Regions from separate parts of the Psychrobacillus sp. AK 1817 genome, predicted to be linked through region 3. Evidence: predicted binding sites of a transcription regulator. Region 3 holds the regulator's gene; each other region holds the start of a gene.
The links. The regulator LexA, encoded in region 3, represses DNA repair genes until DNA is damaged. The targets are predictions, from matches to a motif close to CGAACATATGTTCG.
Positions count from the first base shown of each region.

Region 1 (7,302 bases), 180 kb from region 3:
GCCGTGCATATTGATAACTGAAATAGTATGACCGTTTTTCGTAACGGAGGTCATTCCTTTTCCAGGTGCCTCTTCTGAAAAATTAGCTGGGCGAATTAAATAATCAGTATCATCAATGAAATCCATAATTTCTTTTTGGTCCCATGTATGATTTCCCATAGTTACTACATCAACCCCCATATGTAAAAGGGAGTTAAAAATATTTTTTGTAATGCCTCTACCCGCTGCTGCATTCTCTCCATTTGCAATTACTACATCTGGATTATATTTTCTTTTCAATCTTGGCAAGTAGCTTTCTAACGTATCTCTACCAATAGATCCAACAATGTCACCAATAAATAAAATTTTCATTATTTTAATAACTTCCCTTCACGAAAAAAAGGCTTCATTTCGAAGCCTTTTGATTTCAATTTCATTTTTTCTTTACTTATTTTGCATACTCGACAGCTCTTGTTTCTCTGATTACTGTTACTTTAATGTGACCAGGATAATCGAGCTCTTCTTCGATTCGCTTACGGATATCTCTAGCCAAGCGATGTGCTGTAATGTCATCGATTTGGTCTGGACGTACCATTATGCGAATCTCTCTACCCGCTTGAATTGCAAAAGATTTTTCAACACCATCATATGATTCTGAAATCTCTTCTAACTTTTCTAGACGGCGAATATAGTTTTCCAATGTTTCACTTCTTGCACCTGGCCTTGCTGCGGATAATGCATCTGCAGCAGCTACTAATACCGCAATAACAGATGTAGCCTCTGTATCACCATGGTGGGAAGCGATACTGTTAATCACTACTGGATGTTCTTTATACTTTCTAGCAAGTTCTACACCAATTTCTACGTGACTACCTTCTACTTCATGGTCAATAGCTTTACCAATGTCATGTAGTAAGCCAGCACGTCTAGCTAATGTAACGTCTTCCCCTAGTTCAGCAGCTAATAGCCCAGCTAAATATGCAACCTCTGTGGAATGTTTTAGTACGTTTTGTCCGTAACTTGTACGGTATCTTAAACGACCTAAAATTTTCATCAAATCTGGGTGTAAATTATGAACACCTACGTCAAATGTAGTCTGTTCACCAATTTCACGAATTTGTTCATCTACTTCTCTTCTAGATTTCTCTACCATTTCTTCGATTCGAGCTGGATGGATACGTCCGTCTTGTACTAATTTTTCTAGAGCAAGTCGAGCAGTCTCTCTTCTAATAGGATCGAATCCAGAAAGAATAACAGCTTCTGGCGTATCATCAATAATCAAATCAATACCTGTTAATGTTTCTAACGTACGAATGTTTCGTCCTTCGCGTCCGATAATTCGCCCTTTCATCTCATCGTTTGGTAAATTTACAACTGACACAGTTGTTTCAGCAACATGATCTGCCGCAAATCTTTGCAAAGCAAGTGAAAGTATTTCTCTAGATTTTTTGTCAGCCTCTTCTTTGGCTCTTGTTTCTGACTCTTTAGTCATCACAGCAATATCGGTTGCTAGTTCGTTTTCTACCTCTTGAAGAATAATTGTTTTTGCTTCTTCTCGTGTTAACGTAGAAATACGTTGAAGCTCGCTTTGTTGCTTATCAACTAATTCATCCACTTCACTTTCCTTCTGTTCGATATGCTGTTGTCTTTGTGTTAGAGCATCTTCTTTACGCTCAAGACTTACTTCTCTCTTGTTTAGAGCATCATCTTTACGATCTAGGTTCTCTTCTCTTTGTAATAACCGATTTTCCTGTTTTTGCAGTTCCATGCGGCGTTCTCGGATGTCAGATTCAGCTTCATTTCGTAATTGGTGAGTTTCATCTTTGGCTTCTAATAGTGCTTCTTTCTTTAATGCTTCTGCTTCTCGCTTTGCTTCCTCTAAAATGAGCGCAGAAGATTGTTTTGCACCAGTCACTTTTGAATCATTCACTTTTTTCAGATAAGTGTAACCAACAGCGCCACCAACAAGTAGACCAAGCAAAGCGGAGATGATAATTTCCATCATTTCGAACACCCCCTATTGCTATACTTTTAAGTTTCAGTTGGCACAAATATGCAATAATTAGTGCATATTTGTACAGCCTTTTTATCATTTAATAAAGAAATTATACAATTTTAATTGTATAGATGTAGAAATACTCTGTCAAGGAAACGGGAGAATATTATTAGTTTTAGGGGAGGGGGGTCATCAAATTATGAAGAGCAAAAGAAAAGTATAGGATGATTTTAGGTAAATACTTATTTATTGATATTTTGATATGTGATAGATATGGTTAATTTTCACTTTAGATGGACGCTTTTCACAAGGAAGCATAACTCTTCTCCTTCGATTATTGCCGTTGTATGATGGCTTATCTTTCTCACCAACAACAACCAAGAGTCTTCGCCTAAAAAGTCGTTTGGATCAAACTTACTCATTATATAAAGCTATCAAATAATATTTTCCTTGAAAAAAGGAATAATAGATGAATGTACACTTTCCACCATGGGAATGATTTGCCATCCCGGGGTTCTCAGCTATAAACTTTATTTTTAAAAAAGGTATCAAGAGATAGACTCTTAATACCTTTTATAATTCTCCACTAAAAGAAGAAGCTTAACTTTTTATTTTTCATCATCTAAAAGTAGCTCGAATTCGCCGTCTTCTTCCTCTTGTTCATGTGCCGCAATAACAAATGAGTTTGAAGTCATTCCTAAAGATTGACGAATTTTTGATGCGATTTCGTCTTTAATAGCTGGATTTTCCTTCAAGAATTGTTTAGCGTTTTCTCGCCCTTGACCTATGCGTTCTTCATTGTATGCATACCAAGAACCGCTTTTTTGGATAATATCGTATTCAGAACCTATGTCGACGATTTCTCCTTCTTGAGAAATCCCTTCTCCATACATAATATCTACTTCTGCTGTTTTAAATGGTGGAGCTACTTTATTTTTTACTACTTTAATTTTTGTTTTGTTACCCATAATGTCAGTACCTTGTTTAATAGCTTCTGCACGTCTTACTTCCAAGCGAACGGAACTATAGAATTTAAGCGCACGACCACCTGGTGTTACCTCTGGGTTACCAAACATTACGCCTACTTTTTCACGAATTTGGTTGATGAAAATAGCTATCGTGTTAGATTTGTTAATAACACCAGAAAGCTTACGTAAAGCTTGAGACATTAAGCGAGCTTGAAGACCGATATGAGAATCTCCCATTTCTCCTTCTATCTCTGCTTTTGGTACTAAAGCTGCTACGGAATCAATAACTATGATTTCAACCGCACCACTGCGAACTAGAGCTTCTGCGATTTCAAGGGCTTGCTCTCCAGTGTCAGGTTGAGATAATAATAATTCATCGATATTAACGCCTAGTTTTTGTGCATAGACAGGGTCCAATGCATGCTCAGCATCAATAAATGCTGCTTGGCCACCAGTTTTTTGAATTTCTGCAATTGCGTGAAGAGCTACTGTTGTTTTACCTGAGCTTTCAGGTCCATAGATTTCAATTATACGGCCACGTGGATATCCGCCTATTCCAAGAGCTGCATCCAAAGCTAGGGAACCACTTGAAGAAGTGGAGATTTCACGGTCTGTTTTCTCTCCTAGCTTCATAACAGAACCTTTCCCAAATTGCTTCTCTATTTGTTTTAAAGCCATTTCTAACGCTGCTTTACGATCATTAGCCAAATGTATTTCCTCCTAGAAACTATCATTTTTTTTACTATCTTTAGTATACTCGGTCTTTGAGAAATTTACAAGAAAAAAGCGAACATCTATTCGTTTATTTGTTAAGACTATCATAATTTGATAGGAAAAAACAGCTCAAAATAGTATTTTGGGCCGTTTTTTATAGTCAAAATTAAATTTTTGAAAGTCCCTCTTCTCTGAGTAAACGAATAAGATAATGGATTGCAAATTTCACAGTTCTTAATCTGTTCGTGTTTCTCATGCCTGAAAGATTCAATTTGTAGGATATTGGTGCAACGTCCCCATATGCAATTCCGATCCAAACCGTACCGGCCGGTTGGTCGCCATGTCCGTCTGGACCAGCAGCTCCAGTGATACCTACACCAATTGTAGTATTAAATTTTTCTTTAACACGGATTGCCATCTCCTCAGCAACCTGACTAGAGACCACACTGTGTTCATCAATGGTTTCCTTCTTAACACCTAGTTGATTGATTTTTACCTCTTCAGTGTAAGTGATAACACCACCTACAAGCGCAACCCCCATTCCCGGGACAGCTGCCAACTCTGATTGGAAAAGACCTGCTGTCATACTTTCTGCAGCAGATATTGTTAGTTCATTGTCAATTAGAATATCTCTTAACTTCGAGGCAAGGGATTCGTTATTATAACCATACACATATTTACCGACACGATTTAAAATTTCAGCCTGTAGTATTTCAATGCTTTTCCATGCTTCTTCCTCAGTGTCTGCTTTCGCAGTAAGTCTTAACGTTACCTCTCCATCAGAAGCCAAAGGAGCTAAAGTTGGATTTGTTTGATTGTCTAACAAGTCTTGGACCTGAGTCTCTAACTCTGCTTCTCCTATTCCATAAAAGCGTATTACATGAGACATAATAACGTTTTCTTTATACAATAACTTAGGTAGTAGTGGCTTAGCCTCAAATTGGAACATTGGCTCCAATTCCTTAGGAGGCCCAGGTAATAACATATATGCATGGTTCTCTGTTGAAAGTAGCATTCCTGGAGCCATCCCATGTTTGTTTTCTAAGACTGTACAGCCTTCTAAAACCAGCGCTTGTTTTTTGTTATTCTCAGTCATCATTCTTCCTGATCTTTTAAAGAAATCTTCTATATACATAATCGCGTGATCATCAAGTACAAGATTTTTGTTAAGGTGTTTAGCAATTGTTTCTTTTGTTAGGTCGTCCTTAGTAGGCCCTAAACCTCCTGAAAAAATAATTAGGTCTGCTCGTTCTTCTGCGATTTTGATGGAGTCTAATAACCGATTGGGATTATCTCCAACTACCGTATGATAATATACGTCTATCCCTAACTCCGCAAGCTGGGAAGATATGAATCGGGCATTTGTATTAGAAATTTGACCTAATAATAGCTCTGAACCTACCGCAATAATCTCTGCTTTCATTCCTAAACTTCCTTCCTACTTTGAGTCAAGTAACACTTTGCGATTCAAATAGAAATAATCAAATCCCGACCATACTGTGAAGAATAGACAAACATACAGCATAATCATATCGAATGGGAAGTTGAACATTTCAAAGAATACATTTCCTAATAGTAAGGATGAAATCGCAATTATTTGTGTCCACATTTTTATCTTGCCAAGCTGGTTTGCCGCCACTACCTCTCCAGTATTAGCTAAAATTAATCGTAGTCCAGTCACGGCAAATTCGCGGCTGATAATTAATATAACTACCCAAGCTGGCGCAACTCCAAACTGCACGAGAATTATTAATGCCGCTGACACAAGCAATTTATCTGCTAATGGGTCCAAAAATTTACCCATATTCGTTACTAAATTATATTTTCGAGCGTAATAGCCATCGATAAAGTCAGTAATAGAGGCGATAATAAAAATAATTGCACCTATTAGATGGTTTGTTGGGATTGTTGCACCTAAAAAGCTAACTTCTCCCCAGTTAAAGTCTACTAGCATAAAAATCATAAAAATTGGGATTAAAAAAATTCGAAACATAGAAATTCTATTTGGTATATTCATTTTGAAAAACTCCTTTCATCTTTCAAACAAAATAGCCATCTCATCGATGACTATTTGTTGAACTGTATAACTAAATTTTGTGGGCTTTTATCCGTTGGAAATTCTACTAACTGGTCATTAATATATACCTCGCTGATTGGAACATCCCCAACACGAACACGGATTTGGGACTTATCTGTTACATCCAATTCGTATGGAGTCCCTGAATTGACCCAGCTATCATATAATTTATTACTATCCTGATCTTTTAAGTTTAACCAAGTTTTAGCACTATTAGCCACAACTTTAAGCTTAAAAGTCTCTGAACCGCTGACAGTATAAGTAGTAGTTTCTCCCTCGGTTCCCACTAAGGTAACCACTTGCTCAGGTGTAGGTTTCTCTGCCTCTTCCTCTTCCTCCACTACTGCCTCTTTTTCCTTTTCTTCCTCTTCGTTATCTACTGCTGTTTGATCAGTTGAAGGACGGTTTGTTTCTAGTGTTACATTTTCTTCAGTTTTCAATTCACTTGAATCGTCTGCTTCAGGCGAATTCTGTCTTAATACCCATACAATCACAATAATCGCTACAATAAACAATGCAACTATAATCATCGGCACTATCTCCATAAACTTATTCGAAGATCGCCCACCTAAGGTTCTTCTTGATGGTGTAGTTGGTATGCTTTTAGCAACTTCCTCATTTGCAGGGCTTGGAATTTCTGCTTTGTAAGTTTCTAAAAGTTCATCGCCATTTAAGCCGACAGCTTCTGCATATTGCTTAATAAAAGCTCTTACATAAAAGGCTCCTGGCATTGTTGAATAGTTTCCTTCTTCAATATTCGCCAAATATCTTTTTTGTATTTTAGTTATTTCTTGTAAATCCTCAATACTATAGCCTTTTGCTATTCTCGCTTCTTTTAAGCGAGTTCCAAGTTCAGTCATATAAAACACCTACCCGTTAAAAATTAAATCCGCCAAATCCGCCAAAGCCACCCATTCCCTTGTCGGACATACCGTGATTCTTCTCCATCATTTCATACGTTATTTCCTCATCAGGACTATGGCGAAGCTCAATTATATAATCAAAATCTTCAATGGAATATTCTGAATGCTGGATGAACATATCTGGATGCTCAACTACTTTAATAGTAGGCATCCTCATCATTTCCCTTACTAGCTGGAGATGTTTTTCATCGTTTGATTTTCGGGTAACAATACCATCCAGTATAAAAATATTACGATCACTGAATTCATCTCCTGCGAGCTGATTTCTAATAGTTTGCTTAATCATGGTAGACGATAAGAAAATCCACTTTTTGTTCGCACATACACTAGCCGCCACTACAGACTCTGTTTTTCCAACTCGTGGCATCCCTCTTATACCTATCAGCTTGTGTCCTTCCTGTTTAAAAATTTCAGCCATAAAATCAACAAGAAGTCCAAGCTCATCTCTTACAAAACGAAAAGTCTTTCTATCATCCGCATCTCTTTGTATGTACCTTCCATGACGAACAGCTAAACGGTCTCTTAACTTAGGCTCACGGAATTTAGTCAAATGAATCGTTTCCATTGTGGAAATGATGTGCTCAAAGCGTTCAATATTTTCTTTTTTCTCTGCCTTAATGAGCATACCACGTCTACCCTCGTCCA
Region 1 covers NZ_CP031739.1:970,764-978,065, forward strand. Annotated here, with positions in the region: gene D0S48_RS05120 (TIGR00282 family metallophosphoesterase) at 1-351, opposite strand, end outside; gene rny (ribonuclease Y) at 428-1,981, opposite strand; gene recA (recombinase RecA) at 2,584-3,651, opposite strand; gene D0S48_RS05135 (competence/damage-inducible protein A) at 3,824-5,080, opposite strand; gene pgsA (CDP-diacylglycerol--glycerol-3-phosphate 3-phosphatidyltransferase) at 5,096-5,674, opposite strand; gene D0S48_RS05145 (helix-turn-helix domain-containing protein) at 5,725-6,594, opposite strand; gene D0S48_RS05150 (DUF3388 domain-containing protein) at 6,611-7,302, opposite strand, start outside.
Region 1: a site for LexA is predicted at 3,731-3,744, ahead of recA (recombinase RecA). Genes of this name have one in related genera too.

Region 2 (7,302 bases), 1.3 Mb from region 3:
GAACTTACTATCTTCCAATTCCACCTTACCGTTTGTTGTCTTAATCTTAAAGGTTTTAGATTCTAGGTTTTTCGCAATGAAATCACCGTTAAACAAACGCGCAGAAATATGATTATATTCTTTTTCTGGTATATAAAGTGCTACTTGTACGGCTACCGTTTTCATATCACTATAAACACGTAATTTATTTCCTTCAGTAGTAAAGATAAACTCATTTTGGAATCTTGTTCTTGCTTCTTCCTCTGTAGAATTTTTAAAGGATTTTACCTTCACTGTTGCGTGGGTAAAAGGCTCCTCAGATGGATGAATTTCCACTTTACCATTTGCAAGATTAATCGCGATATCCTCAAATTGTATATCTTCTTTTACAAATTTTTCTTCAAACGTAACCGGATCACTTAATTTAACTTCAAACTCGAAATCCTTCATCTTATCTACAGTTCCTTGCATGAACTGCATGAAGCGATCTCCTACCATAGTAAAATCACGTTTCAGTTCTTCGATAAAATCAGTATTTCCTTGTCTCGTTTGATGCGTTTTTTCTTTTTCTTTTTCTTCAAACTTCTGCTCATTTACTTGGGGAGTGACTATTGTTGCTTGCTTACCGAGCTCTTCTAAAAGTGCTAGTGCTTCCTGTGCAGTAATCGTGCCGTTTTCAACCATATCTAAAATACGTTTACGTTCCTCTTGCATAGTGAAAGGCCTCCTCATAAATTAAAAGTGTATTGCAAATTTCTTCCTATTAGTTATACGTTCTATGAGTCAAAAAGTTTCATTGAAGCTTTTTGAGTTTTTTAACTTTTTGTAGTTGCTTTGTTAATGCCTTCTTCCATTCTTTTACGATCACGCTCTAATATAGTTTTTAAATACTTACCAGTATAGGAATTCTTGACTTCTGCAATTTTTTCTGGTGTTCCAGATGCTAGGATTGTTCCACCTTTATCGCCACCCTCTGGTCCCAAATCAATTAAGTAATCAGCTGTTTTAATGACGTCCAAATTATGTTCAATGACTAGAACAGTATCTCCATTTTCAACTAAGCGCTGTAAAACAATAAGTAATCTTGCAATGTCATCGACATGTAATCCTGTAGTTGGCTCATCCAAAATATAAAATGACTTACCATTCGAGCGCTTATGTAGCTCTGAAGCCAGTTTCACACGTTGCGCTTCTCCACCAGAAAGAGTGGTTGCAGGCTGACCAAGTTCCATATAACCTAGCCCCACATCAAAAAGGGTTTGTATTTTACGACTGATTTTCGGATGGTTTTCAAAGAAAGCAACCCCTTCTTCTACTGTCATCTTCAAAATGTCTGAAATGCTTTTTCCTTTATATAATACTTCCAGTGTCTCTCGATTATAGCGTTTTCCATGACATATCTCGCAAGGTACATAAACATCCGGTAAAAAGTGCATCTCGATTTTGATAATTCCATCGCCTCGACAAGCCTCACAGCGTCCACCTTTTACATTAAAGCTGAAGCGTCCTTTTTTATATCCTCTAATCTTAGCCTCATTAGTCGTTGCAAATAGATCTCTTATATCATCAAAAACGCCAGTATAAGTGGCAGGATTTGAGCGAGGTGTGCGTCCAATCGGTGACTGATCGATATCAATCACCTTATCTAGCATTTCTATTCCCTCTATTGCTTTATGTGCACCTGGCAACGATCTAGCTCGGTTGATGTTGTGTGCTAATGATTTATACAGAATTTCGTTGACCAATGTACTTTTCCCAGAGCCAGATACACCTGTCACAGCAGTAAATACCCCTAGTGGAATATCAACATTAACATTTTTCAGGTTATTTTCCTTAGCACCTTTAATCTTAATAAAACGACCATCTGGTTTTCTTCTTTTTAGAGGAAGAGGGATAAACTTTTTCCCGCTTAAATATTGTCCTGTAAGAGAATTTTTATCTTTCATTACCTCTTCAGGAGTTCCAGCAGCTACTATTTGCCCACCATGTACTCCTGCCCCTGGACCTACATCAATCAAATAATCAGCAGCCATCATCGTATCTTCATCATGTTCTACAACGATTAAAGTGTTTCCTATATCTCGCATATCCTTCAGAGTTGCTACTAAACGGTCATTGTCTCTTTGGTGTAGACCGATAGAAGGTTCATCAAGAATATAAAGTACGCCCGTAAGACGAGAGCCAATTTGAGTCGCTAAACGAATTCGTTGAGCCTCTCCTCCAGATAATGTCCCAGATGCCCGATTCAGAGTCAAATAATTTAGTCCCACATTATCTAGAAAGCTAAGTCGTTCATCAATTTCTCTTAAAACTAATCGAGCGATTTGCATGTCCTTATCTGACAATTTCAGTTCACTGAAAAATTTATTTGCTTCCTCAATCGAAAATCTAGAAACTTGGCCAATATGCAATGAATCTATTTTCACTGCCATCGTTTCTTCCTTTAAACGGTACCCCTTACAAGTAGGACAGTCATGCTCTGCCATATACTTTTCCATTTGCTCTCGAATATAATCAGAGGACGTATCTTTATAACGTCTTTCAATGTTTGCAAGTACACCTTCGAATTGAATCGAATTGTCCCTTACTTGGCCATATTCGTTTTGATAACGGAAACGAATTTTGTCCTTTCCTGAACCGTACATAATTTTGTTCCACTGATCAATAGGTAGTTTCTCAACTGGAACATTCATTTTTATTTTGTAATGCTTACACACTGCCTCTAGTAGCTTCGGATAATATTGAGAGCTCGTAGGCTGCCATGCTACAATGGCTCCCTCTTCCAGAGTTAATGATTTATCTGGAACAACTAAATCTGGATTTACCTCTAACTTGGTGCCTAACCCATCGCAATCTGTACACGCACCAAATGGACTGTTAAACGAAAACATTCTCGGCTCTAGCTCGCCAATGGAAAAGCCACATATTGGACATGCATGATGCTCGCTAAATAGTAGCTCCTCTTGTTCCATCACATCTATTAGAACTCGTCCATCTCCGAGTCGTAACGCAGATTCTAAGGAATCGCTTAATCGTGCAGCTATACCTTCTTTTAATACAACTCGGTCGATGACTACTTCAATATTATGTTTTTTATTTTTATCTAAGTTTATATCGTCATCTAAGTCTATTAAATCTCCATTAATGCGAACGCGTACATATCCTTGCTTTTTCATGTCCTCTAGTAATTTCACATGAGTTCCTTTACGACCAGACACAATCGGAGCAAGAATCTGCATTTTAGTTCTTTCTGGATACTCGCTTAATCGGTCAACCATTTGCTCAATTGTTTGCGAGGATATTTCAATTCCATGGTTTGGACAAATTGGCTTCCCTACCCGAGCATATAACAATCGCATATAATCATAAATTTCTGTAACAGTTGCTACTGTAGATCTTGGATTTTTACTTGTCGTCTTTTGATCAATCGAAATGGCCGGTGATAGCCCTTCTATTGAATCAACGTCTGGTTTATCCATTTGGCCTAGAAACTGTCTTGCGTATGCCGATAAGGATTCTACATAACGTCGTTGTCCTTCAGCATAAATAGTGTCAAAGGCTAAGGAAGACTTACCAGAACCAGATAAACCTGTCATAACGACAAGCTTATCTCTTGGTATTTTGATACTTATATCTTTTAAATTATTTGTACGAGCACCTTGAATATTAATCTCTTGGTTTTTCACCAATCATCATCCTTCCAGCTTGAGCTCCAAAATTGCATCACGTAATTCAGCAGCCCGTTCAAAGTTAAGCGCCTTTGCAGCATCTTTCATTTCTTTTTCTAGCTTTTCTAGTAGTTTACCCTTTTCCTCTTTAGTTAAGACTTTTCCACTAGTTAATTGCTGTGCATAGCTTTCCTCTTCTTCAGCCACTTGAGAGGCTCTAATTACTTCTCTTATTTTCTTCACAATTGTTTTAGGTGTAATGCCATGCTTTTCGTTATATTCCATTTGAATTGTACGACGACGCTTTGTTTCATCGATTGCTTTTTTCATGGAATCTGTCATTTTATCTGCATACATAATAACTTCTCCGTTGGAGTTTCGGGCTGCTCGACCAATCGTTTGAATCAATGAACGTTCCGAACGTAGGAATCCTTCCTTATCGGCATCCAAAATAGCAACTAGTGAAACCTCTGGCAAGTCTAACCCCTCTCTCAACAGGTTAATGCCGATTAAAACATCATAAGTACCTAATCGAAGCTCTCGAATAATCTCAATTCGTTCTAAGGTTTTTACCTCAGAATGTAAATATTGCACCTTAATGCCTATTTCTTTTAAATAATCCGTTAAATCCTCGGACATCTTTTTCGTCAAAGTAGTTATCAGTACTCGTTCATTTTTTGCCGATCTTTCATAAATCTCATTGATTAAATCATCTATTTGACCTTCAATAGGTTTTACGGTAATGACTGGATCCAATAAACCAGTTGGGCGAATAATTTGTTCAACCATTTCTGGTGTATGCTCCAATTCATATGGTCCCGGTGTTGCTGATACATAGATTGCTTGTTTTACATGTCCCTCAAATTCCTGGAATGTTAGAGGTCTATTATCTAAAGCTGATGGCAAACGGAAGCCGTAATTCACTAATACTGATTTACGAGCCTGATCCCCATTATACATTCCTCTAACCTGAGGTAACGAAACGTGACTTTCATCTATTACGAGCAAGAAATCCTCTGGAAAATAATCTAATAATGTATAGGGTGTCGCTCCTGCTTCTCTTAATGTTAAGTGACGAGAATAGTTTTCTATTCCAGAGCAGAATCCCATTTCCTCCATCATTTCTAAATCATAATTGGTCCGTTGCTCCAATCTCTGAGCTTCTAACAATTTATCCTCACTGCGAAGGATAGTTAGTTGCTCTTCTAGCTCTTGACGAATATTATTAATCGCTATTTTCATTTTTTCTTCTCTAGTTACGAAGTGGGATGCAGGGAAAATAGCTACATGGTCACGCTCTCCTAATATTTCTCCTGTTAATGCGTTTACTTCACGAATTCTATCTATTTCATCACCAAAAAATTCTACCCTTAGGCATCTCTCATCTCGGGAAGCAGGGAATATCTCCACCACATCTCCACGGACACGGAATGTTCCACGAGTAAAATTAATATCATTACGTTCATATTGAACATCTACAAGCTTTCTTAATAGCTGATTCCTATCGATTTCCATACCTGTTCTTAAAGACACAACCATCTCTCTATATTCTTCTGGATTCCCTAAACCATAAATGCAGGAAACTGAAGCGATGATAATGACATCCTTACGCTCAAATAATGAGGAAGTGGCAGAATGTCGTAATTTATCTATTTCTTCATTTATACTTGAATCTTTCTCTATATAAGTATCTGTTTGTGGTACGTATGCCTCTGGTTGAAAGTAGTCATAATAACTAACAAAATATTCTACTGCATTGTTAGGAAAGAATTCCTTGAACTCACTATATAGTTGTCCTGCCAGTGTTTTGTTATGGGCCATTACAAGGGTTGGCTTATTGATTTGTTGAATTACATTAGAAATAGTAAAGGTCTTACCGGTACCTGTGGCCCCTAGTAATGTTTGATGCTTTTTACCTTTCTTTACTCCTTTAACTAGTTCTTTAATCGCTTCTACTTGATCCCCTGCCGGCTCATACGGAGATTGTAAATCAAAGATTTGTTCCATATGTTTGCCTCCCGTGTGCTTAATAAATTTAGTGTAACATAATCATTTTTCTAACACTATTAAAACGAACATACGTTTTAAAACTTTTTATTTTGAGTATGTTGGACTATTGATGTAGCAACGTTTGAATAAAATATTACTCCTTGTATTACTACCCTCTTTTCAAGAAAAAGCTACATAAGATTCTAATTTGTCAAAGAGTAAAGGAATAATTTTTATTTTTGTTTCTACAAGAAGCCCTTACTATCTTAGAAAAATTGAAGTCCACTTATTTGAAGAAATCGTTTTAAACGATGAATCTTACTGCCTACATTGATTTACGCATTCTGCGCGATGACCATCATCCAAACAACTAAGTGAAACTTGTTCATTTTTAATGGCAAGGCTCTATTTATGAAATTAACTCATTTTTAAATTCAACTCCATAAATAGAAAAAAGCCGCTCTGCATAAGCGGCTTTTGTTTAACTCTTTAGTTGGAGCAAAACATTTGTATATTCGTTAAATGCTTTTCTGTCCTTACGATCCAACGCCTCATCTATCAACTCTAGTAATCGATAACTCCTTTGCTCCCGGTGGACAACATTTAAAAACATATCAAGATAAATTTCGTTTAACAATTTTTCTGCGGAGCTTTCTTTCCCTGTTTGTCCCATTGCTTTCATAAAATCTGTATATGAATATTGTTTGTCCATTATAATCACCCCGATGCCTTTTTTATATTATATAAAAGCTAAAGGCTACTTGCAATCATTTTAAGAAAATTTAGATTATATAGTAAACATCAAATATTTTAATAATTAGATATATTAACTTGATTTATTTCCAAATTTAACTATAATTTAAATTATATTATACTAAGGAGTGAAATTTTCTGGCAAAAAAATATGAGAATAAATCCCATCTTATTTCCTTTGAAACAGCGTCCCTTCAACCTTTAGTAGTAAATAACAAAGTTTACACGAAAGTTATTAATTTTTCTGGCGAGTCTTTCATTGTAAGTAAAAAGCCATATGAAATTGTTCGCTACTCCTGTGCTTTCTACGGTTCTTCCTTTCAACATGCTGTAAATTTGTCTCGAGAAACCATTGGTAACTACTTTAAGCTTCCAATTGTACTTGCGCATGACTATGGTTCGCCTTGTATTTTGCTTCCTATCCTTTCTCCTAAATCTGATTTAAATATCTGGTTTTCCTTTCAAGCAATTGAAGCATTCTACCCTACTCAAAAAGGCTCTACTATCGTCTTACCGAACGGTGACACAATTGATGTTCCTGTTTCTACGAATACTATCAGCCGTCAGATTGCCTATTCCAATATTTTAAGTACCCATTTTCTTAAAAGAATGAGCCATCTTTTAAACCACGGTTTTATAACTTCCAGACATGCAGTTCGAAAAACATTACCAATCGATTAGGAAATGGTTAAGTACATTGTAAGTAGTTCTTCTACGCGGTTACGAAGACGGACATTCAAATAACGTCGATGCTCCTCGTAGCCACCATGAAAAAATACATATTCTGTGAACATATCATCTCCTTCTCCTCGGAGCACTTTCATACTATGCCTCCTCATGTAAATATGTGTGTCTTTTAACTCTTTTTGTACCTGCTTCACTGCTTCTTCGACAATGTTTATATATGGTCTGT
Region 2 covers NZ_CP031739.1:3,577,787-3,585,088, reverse strand. Annotated here, with positions in the region: gene D0S48_RS17945 (DUF4097 family beta strand repeat-containing protein) at 1-693, opposite strand, end outside; gene uvrA (excinuclease ABC subunit UvrA) at 795-3,665, opposite strand; gene uvrB (excinuclease ABC subunit UvrB) at 3,672-5,654, opposite strand; gene D0S48_RS17930 (IDEAL domain-containing protein) at 6,118-6,348, opposite strand; gene D0S48_RS17925 (competence protein ComK) at 6,528-7,070, shown strand; gene D0S48_RS17920 (YhjD family protein) at 7,067-7,302, opposite strand, start outside.
Region 2: a site for LexA is predicted at 5,720-5,733, ahead of uvrB (excinuclease ABC subunit UvrB). Genes of this name have one in related genera too.

Region 3 (7,302 bases):
CACTGAATACGAAGAATGTCCCACCGAACACATGTAGACCGCCATGAAGGGCCATACCATTAAGAGCAGTTCCCATTGCAAACTCACGAACACCAAACCAGATGTTTTTGCCCGCATAGTTATCTGCAGAGAAATCTCCAGCATTTTTAATAGTCGTTTTGTTAGAACCAGCTAAGTCAGCACTTCCTCCGAAAAATGAAGGCAGATTTTGAGCGATAGCATTAATAGCTTCACCTGAAGCTGCTCTACTTGCTTGTGAAGTTCCTTCTTCATAAGTTTTAAGTGCATCTGCAAAGTTTGCAGGCATCTCTCCATTAATCGCTTGTTTTAGAGTTTGAGCTAGCTCTGGGAACTCTTTTTCATAAGTAGCTAATCTTTCGTTCCATGTAGCTTCTTCTTGAACACCTTGACGCTCAGCAGCTTCCTTGAAAGTTTCATAAACTTCCTCTGGTACATAGAAATCTTCTTCGAATAACCATTTATATTCTGCTTTAGCTAATAGAGATTCTTCTTTGCCAAGCGGCATACCATGAGCATCTGCTTTTCCGGAGCGGTTGGGAGAACCAAATCCAATAACTGTTTTCACTTCGATAATTGTTGGTTTATCGTTTTGTGATTTAGCTTTGTCGATTGCAGCTGAAATTGCTTCAATATCATTACCATCTTCTACATAAATATGGTTCCATCCGTATGATTCAAAACGTTTTTCAATGTTCTCAGAGAAAGATTTATGTAAATCTCCATCTAACGAAATATCATTACTATCATACAATACGATTAGTTTATCTAATTTTAAGTGTCCCGCTAGAGAAATAGCTTCAGCAGCTACACCTTCCATCAAATCTCCATCTCCGCATAATGCATACGTATAATGATCAACAATAGAATGTCCTTCTTGATTGTAAGTAGCAGCTAAATGCGCCTCTGCCATGGCCATACCTACAGCCATACCTATACCTTGTCCTAAAGGACCAGTTGTTGCTTCTACCCCTGCTGTGTGACGAAATTCTGGATGTCCGGGAGTTTTAGAGTTCCACTGTCTGAAGTTTTTAATCTCTTCCATAGGTAGATCATAACCACCAAGGTGTAGCAAGCTGTATAACAGCATTGAGCCATGACCTGCTGATAAAACAAAGCGGTCGCGGTTAAACCAATTAGGATTGCTTGGGTTGTGGCGTAAATGTTTTGTCCATAATGTGTACGCCATTGGTGCAGCTCCCATAGGAAGACCTGGATGACCAGAGTTTGCTTTATCGATTGCATCGATAGATAGAGTACGAATAGTCGTAATTGCTAATAGATCTGATTGTAATGACATGAATGACATCCTCTCGAACAAAATTTTTTCTATAATAATAGTTTAGACAACAATTCGCGTATTATCAATGGTTTCTGAAATGATTAGTTAATTCAGAAATTTACCCTTTTTCGCTTGTTGTACCTTTTCTGGTGTAACATCGTTTCCAGAAGGGTCGATAACTTTTACACTTTCTATTGTATCTCTCATTGTTGCTCTAAATGTTTCCAAATATTCTTTGCGCAAAGCACTTTGTTCCTTTGCTTCCTCAATAGATAATCCACTGGACTTAGACTTTTTTGCCAGCTCATTAATACGTGCTAGTTTTTCTTTACTTAACATATTTTTCATCCTTTCAACTAACTCTTATATAAAGGTATGAAAAAAACACACGAAGTGCAAGTCTTTACCCTTCGTGAGTCTCTTTAAATTCCATATATCTTCTATGTACAGTTGCTTTACTTATATTAAAACCTAATCCCTTTAATGTAGAGGTGATTTCCTCGTATGTGAGCCCTGCGTTCCGTAATCGGACAATTTCATCAACAGGTATATCTATTCGCTCTCTTCCCTCAGGGTTTCCTCGAGTTTTTAAATTCTTTTCTGGACGATAGCCTTTTGATATCGCGCGCTTCATTCCTCTTTTAATCTTGGCATTATGAATTTTACGTTGATATTCCTCCACCAAGGCAAGGATTTCTAAAAGCATAGAATCCATTTCATTTAAGTTTAATATACCTTTATCCTGTAACGTATAGACCGATGTGTTTGTTTTCTGAAGTAAATGAAGGACAGCCATTCTACCATTACCTCTACCTATTCTAGTTTCATCTTGCACAAACACCGCTTTGATATCATTTTCTTTTACATAATTGAGCATCTCTAATAGCCCATCTCTCTCAACATCATATCCACTATGCTGATCTGCAAAAACCTGAGAAACCTCACTGCCCTGTTTTTTAGCAAAATCTATCAACTCTTCCTCTTGTCTCTCTAAAGAAGTTTCTTGTGTGGATTTGTCTGTACTTACTCGACAATAAATAACTGATTTCATTCTCCCGCTACCTCTGTTCCATAATTTAAGTGAAGGTTCTCACTTACTTTAGGAACAACTATAACATCCCCAGCTTTAATAGAGGTATCGTATAAATTATTCATTTCTATTACCTGACTAACCCATTCTTCCCTTGAATCTTCTATGCCATATTTTGTTGCAAGAGCCCATAAGGAATCCCCTTGTTCTATTTTGATGTGTGAGTCTTCCTCGTTTGTTATTGTATGTGAGATTACCATAGTTGTCATAAATATAAGATTTAGTCCTAAAAATAATGCTAAAAAATAATTGTTTTTTACCCAATTCATAAAAAAACCCCCAAAATTAGAATGTTTGTTCGGAATGTATGTTCTAATATTAATACGAACATTTGTTTTTGTCAACAAATATTAGAACCTATGTTTGCATAATTTTCAGGACACTGGTATACTATTAATAAGTATTAATCTAGTAGGGAATTTATTACTAAAAGAGGTGAACTCATTGAAGAAAGCGTCTAAAAGACAGGAAGATATTCTAGCTTTTATAAAGGAAGAAGTTCGTAAAAAAGGCTATCCACCATCCGTACGTGAAATTGGTGAGGCAGTAGGTCTTGCTTCAAGTTCTACTGTACATGGACACTTAGCAAGATTGGAAAGTAAAGGTTTAATTCGTAGAGACCCTACAAAACCACGTGCAATAGAAATATTAGATGGTTTAGAGGCTACTGTCGAAAGGCAGGGAGTTGTGCATGTTCCTTTAGTTGGGAAGGTTACAGCTGGTATGCCTATTACTGCAATTGAAAACGTTGAAGAATTCTTCCCGCTTCCTGAAACGTTTGGTACTTCAGATGATCACCTATTTATGTTAGAAATTATGGGTGATAGTATGATTGAAGCTGGAATCTTGAATGGAGATTATGTCATTGTTAAACAACAGCAATCTGCTAACAATGGGGACATCGTTGTAGCAATGACAGAAGAGGATGAAGCAACAGTAAAACGATTCTTTAAAGAAAAAACGTATTTCCGCCTACAGCCGGAGAACTCTGCGATGGATCCGATTATTGTTAATCAAGTCTCTATTTTAGGAAAAGTAGTAGGAGTTTACCGACATATTCACTAATGATTGCTTGACTTCTACAATTTTCATAGTATGATTACTTTGAGCCGATATCATATCTAACAAGAAAGTGGACATTTTTGTTTAGATCATCGAAAAACCCCTTCATGTTCGAGACATGAAGGGGTTTTGTTTATATTATTGCTTGTTTTGATTGTTTTGGTATTACATTCATTCCCTCTAAGAGAGTCTTTGCATCTTCATTAAAATAATGTTTGATGTCTTGTCTTATTAGCAAGGACGGGTTATCTCTTATTATCATTCTCAAAGCTCTAACGTCAAATTTCGTAGCATGCTTATTAATCGTGTAAATCAAGGAAACTTCTTGGCGAGTTAAAGGCTGGGCTCCTGATTCTAGGGTGTCGTTTATGTAAACTAACACACTTCTCGCATTGTCAATAAGTAAATGTTTATTTATATTAACTAGATTTAGATTTTCCTCTATATATTTTCTTGCTGAAGCATAATCTAACTTTTCTATACTATGATTAATCACATTAATTAATTCATTTGCATCCACATTCTATCCCTCCACTATTTCCGGAATTACAGATATATATATAAGTAGCATTGTACTATATTAACATCAGATTTGTAAGCTCTTTATCCTATTTTAATTCATCGGAACAATAAAAAATATTTAGAAATTCATAAATGAATACATTTGTTTATTAAAATTTATATTTAATTTTTGTTAATAGAAAGGATTGATTTATTTGGCTTTTCCATATCGGAATGATTACAGAAAAACGTTATTACCTTATTTAAATAGTTTACAAGAAGAAAGCTGGTTTAAAACCTCACCAACCTATCCAAATAATTTGGCATGGGTTATTTCACATATTGCTACTAGTGAGGATTTCTGGATTAATGAAGTGGCACTCCAACAAAAGTTAGTTTTGACTTTAGACAAAAACTCCTCTCCGTTCGAAATACTTAAAGCTTATCAAGATATTCGCATACATACAGACGGAATATTAAATAACTTAACTGATCAACAGTTTAATCAACTGATTGAAGTCCCTAAATTTTCTGATGGTTGGATTCCTCCTTCTCCCCCAACCTATAACTGGGTATTCCATCATATATATAGTCACGAAGCATACCACATAGGACAAATTGGCATCATAGCTCATTTCAATGGTTTTCCTAAACCTCTTTTTTAAATTAGCTTCATTGTCCAACTGAGAATATTGTTCAAAAATTATTTAATGGGGGTGAAACAATTGATCCCATTATTTCGCTACATTAATTTGGCTCTTCTATCCTCAAATCTTTAGATTCAACAAAAAAGGAAGGACTAGAATAAAAATTCTTGTCTTCCTTTTTTTGTTTCCGCTGTTGTTGATTGAAAAGTAATATCTATATGCGTCCCTCCAATTCCACATCTGATTATTTAAGAGCTACATAGTAGGACTTTTCTTCTCCATGCCACTTCATGCCTCAATATTTATTTTCCATAAAAATGTTATTTAAATACATTTTCTAATCCTACTGTTCTCGTAACCTGTCGTATATATCCACGCTAACAAAAACCCGTTTTCCTTCCTTATAGCAGTGACTTCATTTTAAGAGATGAATATAGTAAATAAGTGCATATTTTAAAGCCGACTGAAATCCCCTTTCTTATCGTGAGAAATAATAAATCAAGTACAGGAACTAACGCCAGACCTTACATTTGCTCAACTAAATCCTTGTAAAAGCAACAATTTTTTTATCATCTTAAACCAAGTTATACAATATGTTCTTAGCTTTTTTTAATAAGCACAGGATTAAAAGCCAAAAGGAGTTTTTTTCATAATGCGAAAATGGTTATTTTTAATAATGGTTTCTTGTATGTTGGGCCTTACTGCTTGCTCCGTAGCAAAGGAGGAAGAAAAACCTGAAAAAGAGATAGAGAAAGTAGTAACAAAAGAAGAGAATGCGGCTGAGGAAAACAAATCAGATTCAAAAGAAGAGGCAACAGTACCTGAGGAGGAAATGGTATCTACAGATAAGGAACTGGTGCAATACTATCTGGACGATGTGAGAGTAGCTTATATGGAGGTAACAGATTTAGCAGTACGCTGGGATGAACTAAGATTTGGATCATCCAATGGTCAATTGGACAGCTATACATTTGCCACTGCTATTTACGAGGAAATTCTTCCACAAAATATGTTTGTTTTAGAAAACATTGAAGCTATTATTCCTCCAAATGATGATATTGCAGCCACGCATGAAATATTAATAGATGCTATTAGCAAGCAACATATCGCATTCAGTGAAATTGCTGCTGGTCTAGATGCGAATGATCCAGACAAGATAACTAAAGCAAATGAAATTCTAAATGAGGTTAGGAAATTGGATCGCGAGTTTTCAAGAAAAATGGAGGCTCTTATTAAAGAATACGGAATCCAATAACATTGCAATTCTATTAACCTTTTTTTGATGACTGATCGCCCTTGTTTAGCGACCAGTCTTATACATACAATAATTTTCATTTTTATATTGTGATAAAAAAACAATGTTCTTCTTTCAAAATGCCTATTAAGTAATGGCCTCCCTAAGCTCTTCCAGCCTATGACCTATACACAAAAAGACGTAATCTAAAAGAGTCTCCCCTAAATAATCGACTAACACGTTAAAGAATTTACTTTTTCTCTCATCTCTTTTTTTACTGTTTGATTGTAACAACAAAATATCTCTTTGCTCTCATAAAAAACAGTATTAATGGGCATTCTGTTAATGTTTAAATGTAATTCTACATATGACAGGTGGAGAAGAATAATGGGAAATTCAAAAGAACCTTTTTATAAGAAGTGGTGGTTCTGGGTAATCGTCGTAATTTTTGTTATTGCACTTGCATCAATCGGCGGAGATGATGAGCCAGTCAACGATATAGCTACCGAGAAAACCACAGAAGACAATAAAAACGAAGCTTCAACGACTAATGATTCAAAAACAGACGAGGATAAACAAGAAAAGAAAAATGAAGGAAAGATTAAATCAGGGACATACAAGGTTGGTACTGATATATCCGCAGGAGAATATATAGTGTTTGCTAATGGCTACACATATATAGAAAGTTCAAAAGACAGCTCAGGTAAATTGGAAGGTATTATTTTCAACGATAATTTAAGTAAGGATTCCCATTCCTATGTGACGCTTCACGATGGAGAATATTTTAAGTTTCAGGATGGTGATATGTATTCTATTGAGCAAGCTCCTTCTATAGTTCCTATTGATGGTATTTATAAAGACGGTATGTACAAAGTAGGAAAAGATATCCCGGCTGGAGAATATAAAATTATTTATAATGCTGATACAGGATTAGGATATTACGAAGTCTCTAAGAGTAGTTCGCATCAGTTAGAGGATATTGTGACAAATGAAAACGTTGAAGCAGATACATATATTACAGTCTCTGATGGACAATATATAAAACTGCAAGGCGTAACAATCGAAGCTAAATAGAAAAAAGCGTTGAGATAGAAATCTCAACGCTTTTTCAATATAAATTATTTAATATTTTACATTGAAGGACTCCCTAATACTCACTGCATCATTGGCCTATTATTTTACTCTTAAAACCTGACCAACATAAATTGTATAATTGGAGTCTAGGCCATTCCAATCTTTAATCTGTTGAACTGTGCTTCCGTAAGTTTGACTTAAACCGTAAACTGTATCTCCACTTACTACTGTATGATACACAGCGGTACTCTTTTTAGGAAGCCCAAAGGACTTAACAATACCATTTACATGGCCTCTTGCTAGAGATTCAATGAAAGAGGATGTATTAAGTTTAGCTGCGTCATTGGCATTATCGATGAAGCCATTTTCTGTAAGCAACGAAGGCATATTTGAT
Region 3 covers NZ_CP031739.1:787,439-794,740, forward strand. Annotated here, with positions in the region: gene tkt (transketolase) at 1-1,318, opposite strand, end outside; gene D0S48_RS04035 (DUF896 domain-containing protein) at 1,406-1,639, opposite strand; gene D0S48_RS04040 (YneB family resolvase-like protein) at 1,704-2,351, opposite strand; gene D0S48_RS04045 (cell division suppressor protein YneA) at 2,348-2,659, opposite strand; gene lexA (transcriptional repressor LexA) at 2,835-3,455, shown strand; gene D0S48_RS04055 (hypothetical protein) at 3,586-3,972, opposite strand; gene D0S48_RS04060 (DinB family protein) at 4,169-4,618, shown strand; gene D0S48_RS04065 (hypothetical protein) at 5,253-5,855, shown strand; gene D0S48_RS04070 (Rv1352/Rv1906c domain-containing protein) at 6,222-6,908, shown strand; gene D0S48_RS04075 (N-acetylmuramoyl-L-alanine amidase family protein) at 7,008-7,302, opposite strand, start outside.